3 regions of the Streptomyces sp. NPDC001315 genome follow, and region 2 is predicted to be linked to each of the others. Evidence: riboswitches for the same ligand, from Rfam matches in the RefSeq annotation. Region 2 holds a riboswitch; each other region holds the start of a gene.
What was found. Region 2 has a riboswitch for S-adenosylmethionine ahead of thrC (threonine synthase). Riboswitches for the same ligand answer to the same signal wherever they lie in the genome.

Region 1 (2,259 bases), on a different contig from region 2:
GGCGGCGGCGAAGTGGGAGCTGTTCCAGCCCTCCACCACGAAGGAGAGCACGCCCACGCGCGGGGCGTCGTCGCCGAAGAGGGACAGGACCTTGACCTCGGGGACCTCGGCGAGGCCCGCGCGGACGGTGTCGATCAGGTGCTGTTCGCGGGCGACGAGCGTGTCGAAGCCGGCCTCGGTGAGGGCCTTGCAGGCGGAGGCGATGGAGTAGGCGCCGATGACGTTCGGCGAGCCGGCCTCGTGGCGGGCGGCGCTCTCGTGCCACTCCACGTCCACTCCGCCGTCCTCGCGCCGGGTGACCTTGCGGCTGGCGCCGCCGCCCGCCAGGTACGGCTCGGCCGCACGCAGCCAGTCCGCGCGGCCGGCCAGGACACCGGAGCCGAACGGGGCGTACAGCTTGTGGCCGGAGAAGGCGACCCAGTCGACGTCGAGGTCCTGTACCGACACCGGGTGGTGCGGGGCGAGCTGGGCGGCGTCCAGGACGATGCGGGCGCCGTGCGCGTGCGCGGCCGCGGCCAGCTCCCGTACGGGCCACAGCTCGCCGGTGACGTTCGAGGCGCCGGTGACGCAGACCAGGGCCGGGCCGTAGGGGTCGCGGTCGGCGAGGGCGCGCTCCAGGGTCTCGACGGCCTGACCCGGGGTGCGCGGGGCGTCGAGATAGGTGACCTGGGCGTCCTTCCAGGGCAGCAGCGAGGCGTGATGCTCGGTCTCGAAGACGAAGACCTGGCAGTCGGCGGGGAGCGCGGCCGCGAGGAGGTTGAGCGAGTCGGTGGTGGACCGGGTGAAGACGACCTGGTCGTCGGTACGGCAGTCGAGGAACTCCGCGACGGTCCCGCGGGCGTTCTCGAAGAGGTCCGTGGAGAGCTGGGAGAGGTAGCCGGCGCCGCGGTGGACGCTGCCGTAGTACGGGGCGTACGCCGCCACGTCGTCCCAGACGCGCTGGAGGGCGGGGGCGCTGGCCGCGTAGTCGAGCGCGGCATAGGTGACTTCGCCGCCCGTGACGAGCGGGACGGTGACATCCCGGCCCAGAACGGGCAGCGGGGAACAAAGCGACTGGTCGGCGGCAGCGGTGGAGACGGACATGGTGAACTCCTGTGAGAAGCAAGAGGAATCACCGCGCGAGCGGATACGGCTCAAGCACGGAGAAAGGTGAAAGGGGTATGCGGAGGCGGGGCTCTACGCCCTATCGCATTCGCTTGCTCACAGAAGGCTCCCTCGACGACCAGGACCCCTGGGCTGTGCTTGCTCGAAGAAGCGTGAGGGGTCCGCGCTTGCCGTAGACCTCGCTGCCTACGGCCTGGTCTTCACCCGGGGCACCCCGCCACGGACGGAGGGTTGCCGGACAGTCGGCCGGGGCCTCATGACTGTCACTCATGACCTGAACAGGAAAATACGTGAAGTGATCGCGGTCCCGCAACTCATGTCCGGATTACGGGACCGCACTCACATCCGCTACGCGTTGCTGACGGCCACCCAGCGCTCCAGCGTCCGCTTGGCCGCGCCCGAGTCGATCGACTCCGCCGCCTTGTCCATGCCGGCGCGGATCTGCTCGGCCAGCGTCCCCGAGCCCGGCTCCAGCGCGACCAGCGCCGCCGCCGAGTTCAGCAGGACGGCGTCCCGCACCGGGCCGGTCTCGCCGCCCAGCAGCCGACGCGCCACGTCCGCGTTGAACGACGCGTCGGCGCCCCGCAGCGCCTCCACCGGCACCAGCTCGATACCGACGTCCCGCGGGTCGAAGGCCTCCTCGCTCACCTTGCCATCCCGGACGACCCACACCCGGGAGGTGGACGTCGTGGTGAGCTCGTCGAGGCCGTCGTCGCCGCGGAACACCAGCGAGGAGTTGCCGCGCTCGGCGAAGACACCCGCGATGATGGGCGCCATGCGCAGATCGGCGACGCCGATCGCCTGGGACTTCACCTTCGCCGGGTTGGTCAGCGGACCCAGGAAGTTGAACACCGTCCGGATGCCCAGCTGACCGCGCGCCGCCGCCACATGGCGCAGCGCCGGATGGAACTTCACCGCGAAGCAGAAGGTGATCCCGGCCTCCTCGGCGACCTCCGCCACCCGCTTCGGCGTCAGCTCGAGATTGACCCCGAGCTTCTCCAGGACGTCCGAGGCACCCGACGCCGACGACGCGGCCCGGTTGCCGTGCTTGACGACCTTGGCACCGGTGCCGGCGATGACGATCGAGGACATCGTGGAGATGTTCACCGTCTTCGCGCCGTCGCCGCCCGTACCGACGATGTCGACGGTGGCGCC
Region 2 (2,259 bases):
CTCCAGCAGCGAGCGGCGGGCCGCGTACTCGCCGCCGAGCGGCTGCACGAAACCGGCCAGCTGCGGCCAGTGCATGTTCAGCAGCGGTCGGGCCATCAGCTCCGTCACCCGGCCGCCCTGGCCGGCGGTCTTGCCGGAGGCGAGCGAATTCAACTCAGTGCCGGAGGCGAGCGAATCCGACTCGGTGCCCAGCGGGCGGTCGTACATGCCCTTGACGAGATCGACGTCCGGGTCGGTGAGCAGCGGGCCCACGATTCCGGACACGAAGTCGGAGGAGAATTCCCTCAGGTCGGCGTCGATGAAGCAGACGATGTCCCCGCCGGTGACCAGCAGGGACCGCCAGAGCACCTCGCCCTTGCCCGGCACGGCCGGGATACGGGGCAGGATGTCGTCGCGGTGGACGACCCGGGCGCCCGCGGCGGCGGCCACCTCGGAGGTGCGGTCGGTGGATCCCGAGTCGACGACGACGATCTCGTCGACGAGCGGGACCTGCTGCATGAGGTCGTGACGGATCACGGCGACGATGTCGCCGACCGTCTCCTCCTCGTTGAGCGCGGGCAGGACGACGGAGACCGACTGGCCCCTGGCGCGTTTCGCGGCAAGGAGCTGGTGGAGCGGCCGATCGGTCACGGACCAGGAGCGTGTGCTCAGCCAGCGCTCGACTTCTTCCAGCACAGTGGCGGCTCCTTCTACGTTCTCGCGGCGGGAAAGGGGCCCGCAGCGGTGGCGGCTATGGGCACAGGCATCTCGCGGTTCGGACGACTCTCTCAACTGTCCTGGCCTTCGGTTACAGTCTTGAACAACGCGGGTGACCATCGCATGTCCGGGGTGGCCCGCCGTTCACAACTACATACCGCTCATCCAGAGGGGCAGAGGGATACGGCCCGATGAAGCCCCGGCAACCCTCCAGTCGGTTCTCGTTCACCGCGAGGCTCCCGACTAGGGAAGGTGCCAAATCCGTCTCACGGCGAAGTGCGCCGTGAGGAAGATGAGGAGAAAGGGCCTCGCCTCCATGGCTGTGCAGACTGTTGCAAGCACCACGAACTCCGTCGATCTGGGCCCCGCCGCGGCGCTTTCCTGCCGCGAGTGCGGTCACCGCGTGCCGCTCGGCCCGGTCTTCGCCTGCGAGGAGTGTTTCGGCCCGCTCGAGATCGCGTACGACTTCTCGGCCTACGACACCGAGGAGCTCCGCAAGCAGATCGAGGCGGGACCCGCGAACATCTGGCGCTACGCACCACTGCTGCCCGTCCCCGCGGACGTGGCGACCAAGCCCAACATCAACCCCGGCTGGACCAAGCTCGTCAAGGCCGACAACCTGGCGCGCGAGCTCGGTGTCGACGCCGGCAAGCTCTTCGTCAAGGACGACTCCGGCAACCCGACGCACTCCTTCAAGGACCGCGTCGTCGCCCAGGCCCTCGAGGCCGCCCGCGCCTTCGGGTTCACCACCCTCTCCTGCTCCTCCACCGGCAACCTGGCCGGCGCCGTGGGCGCCGCCGCCGCCCGGGCCGGCTTCCGCTCCTGCGTGTTCATCCCGCACGACCTGGAGCAGGGCAAGGTCGTCATGGCCGCCGTCTACGGCGGCGAGCTCGTCGGCATCGAGGGCAACTACGACGACGTGAACCGCTTCTGCTCCGAGCTGATCGGCGACCCGGCGGGCGAGGGCTGGGGCTTCGTCAACGTCAACCTGCGGCCGTACTACGCGGAGGGCTCGAAGACCCTCGCGTACGAGATCTGCGAGCAGCTCGGCTGGCAGCTGCCCGACCAGCTGGTCGTCCCGATCGCCTCCGGCTCCCAGCTCACGAAGATCGACAAGGGCCTGCAGGAGCTGATCAAGCTCGGGCTGGTCGAGGACAAGCCGTACAAGATCTTCGGTGCGCAGGCGGAAGGCTGCTCGCCGGTGTCCGTGGCGTACAAGGCAGGCCACGACGTCGTACGTCCCCAGAAGCCGGACACCATCGCCAAGTCCCTCGCGATCGGCAACCCGGCCGACGGGCCGTACGTCCTGGACATCGCGCGCCGCACGGGCGGTGCGGTGGAGGATGTGACGGACGAGCAGATCGTGGACGCGATCAAGCTGTTGGCGCGGACCGAGGGCATCTTCGCCGAGACGGCCGGCGGGGTGACCGTGGGCGTGACGAAGAAGCTCATCGAGGCCGGCCTGCTCGACCCGACCAAGACGACCGTCGTACTGAACACCGGCGACGGACTGAAGACCCTGGACGCGGTGGCCGGCACCGGCCTGACCGCGACGATCCGCCC
Region 3 (2,259 bases), on a different contig from region 2:
TGCCTCGGGCACCACCTTGAACACCAGCTTGTCCAGGTAGGCCTCGCCCTTCTTGGACCACAGCGAGGAGCCCCAGGCGTAGCCGGTGCGCTTGGCCAGGGTGATCGACTGGTTCTGCACATACTGCTTCAGTACGAACGGCCCGGATCCGATCACGCCGTCGCTGCACTTCTGCTGCGGGGTCTTCTTCACGCTGGCCGACGACTCGATGCCCAGCGAGTGGGTCGAGGTCGCCTGGAGGAACTGGGCGTTGGGCACCTTGAACGTCACCTTGACGGTGAGCGGGTCCACCACGGTGGTGCTCTTGACGCCGCTCAGATAGCCCTGGGCGAGGGTCCCCAGGGCGCCGAGCTTCGGCACCGCGTCGAAGTTGTCCTTGACCACCTGTGCGGTCAGCTCCGACCCGTCGCTGAAGGTGACACCCGACCGCAGGTGGAATGTGAACGTCGTCGCCTCGGCGTCGATGTCCCAGCTCTTGGCCAGCCACGGCACGATCTTGCCGGTCTCGGGGTCCTGGTCGGTCAGGGAGTCCACGCTCTGGCGCACCGAGTAGATGCTTTCGTTGCTGCCGGACTGTTGCGGGTCCACGCAGCCGGCGTCGGAACCCACCGCGAAGGTCAAGGTGCCGCCGGACTTCGCCGGGCGGCTTCCGCTGCCGGAGTCGTCACCGCCCGACCCGCAGGCGGTCAGCAGAACACTGGTGGTCAGCAGGGCGGCCAGGGGCGCCCATTGGGAGAGTCTGATATCCGGGAGTGCTTTCACGGAAGGGTTTCTCCTACTCGTGTTCACCAGGCACGGGGTGCCGTGCGAGGCACGGCCGTACATGGGCGTGCGGGCCCGGCCGGATCGACACCGGCAGCGGGGGAGCGCTGTACAGACAGGGGGCCAGGGAGAAAGACACCGAGAGCGGTGGCAAGGAGAAAAGTACGAAGAAGCCGTGGCTGGGTAACGGACGTCAGTCGACGCCGACCGAGCTCGTCAGGCCTGACAGAGGCAGCTGGTCGAGCGCTTCAGATCGATGTGGCGTCGGCGCGAGAGCTGGGAGAACGCCGTGGCGTCGGTGAAGGAGACAGCCGGGTCACCACAGTGCCGCATGCCGGTCCTCCCCATCTCCGGCCCCGGTCCCGGGGCCACGCGCTTGCGGGAATTGTCGTGATCCCGCCGGGCTTTCACCTGGAGCACCCCACCGCGCGGGAGGGTTGCCGGTCAGCGAGCCAGGGCTTGACGCTGACACTCAATGCCCGTCGCGATGCTACGGAGCGGCCTTGTCGTACGTCAATGCCGGAATCGGGCGCCCTGTTCGAGAAGGCGGGGCCGTCTCACGTGCCGGGACGCGTGGTGGACGCTCCTCGCGCCGTGTGCTTTGATCCGGCCATGGAGACCGCAGGTCAGGCACGCACCGTGCTGCTCGATCCCTTCTGGGTGGGCCGCCGCGCCGATCAGTTCGACCAGACCTGTCGCTGACCACTCGCTCCCTTCAGTCCTTTCTGCGCCCGTGCACCGCCGTGCCTTCGCGCGGATCCGGACCGGCATCGCCGGCCGCCTCCGGTGGGGAACCCGTCGTGCGGCCCTTCTCCGCCCGCCTCGGCCGCCCCGGGGCTCTCCCTGCGACGCGTCCGTCGCGTGCACCACCTGGCCGACCCATCGGAAAGAGACGCATGGCCGTCAACAGCACCGCCCCGGCAGGGGTGTTCGCCGCGCTGCGGGTCCGTGACTATCGGATCTACTGGAGCACGGGTCTGGTGTCCAACGTCGGCAGCGCCATGCAGGGTGTCGCGCTGGACTGGTACGTCCTGACGCTCACCCACAGCGGGACCGCGCTCGGCTGGGTCGTGGGCCTTCAGTTCGCCCCAGTGCTGCTGTTCGGCCTGTGGGGCGGGGTCATAGCCGACCGGTACGACCGGCGGGCCCTGCTGCTGTGGACCCAGACGCTGTACGCCGTGCAGGCCCTGCTCCTGACGGTGATGGTGCTCTCCGGCCATGCCCCGCTGTGGCTTCTGTACGTCCTGTCCTTCGCCCTGGGCTGCGTGTTCACGGTGGAGAACCCCGCTCGGCTGTCCTTCGTCACCGAACTGGTCGGCCGGGCTCTGATCCCGAAGGCGGCGGGCCTGAACATCCTGTCCCTGAACGCCGCCCGCCTGATCGGCCCGGCGATCGCCGGTGTGCTGGTCGGGGCGATCGGTACCGGGTGGGTGTTCGCTCTCAACGCCGTGTCCTTCACGGTCGTCCTCGCGGGTCTGCTGTCGATCCGTCCACGGG

Region 1: another riboswitch for S-adenosylmethionine. It lies ahead of ACFY16_RS05600 (aminotransferase class V-fold PLP-dependent enzyme); the one in region 2 lies ahead of thrC (threonine synthase).
Region 3: another riboswitch for S-adenosylmethionine. It lies ahead of ACFY16_RS27185 (putative leader peptide); the one in region 2 lies ahead of thrC (threonine synthase).

Annotation. Positions count from the first base shown of each region.
Region 1 covers NZ_JBIAWZ010000001.1:1,263,370-1,265,628, forward strand. The annotation lists gene ACFY16_RS05600 (aminotransferase class V-fold PLP-dependent enzyme) at 1-1,083, opposite strand, end outside; SAM riboswitch class IV at 1,263-1,379, opposite strand; gene trpD (anthranilate phosphoribosyltransferase) at 1,453-2,259, opposite strand, start outside.
Region 2 covers NZ_JBIAWZ010000008.1:341,230-343,488, reverse strand. The annotation lists gene ACFY16_RS24150 (glucosyl-3-phosphoglycerate synthase) at 1-675, opposite strand, end outside; SAM riboswitch class I at 855-995, shown strand; gene thrC (threonine synthase) at 1,013-2,259, shown strand, end outside.
Region 3 covers NZ_JBIAWZ010000011.1:86,204-88,462, forward strand. The annotation lists gene ACFY16_RS27180 (ABC transporter substrate-binding protein) at 1-762, opposite strand, end outside; gene ACFY16_RS27185 (putative leader peptide) at 979-1,110, opposite strand; SAM riboswitch class IV at 1,130-1,242, opposite strand; gene ACFY16_RS27190 (MFS transporter) at 1,659-2,259, shown strand, end outside.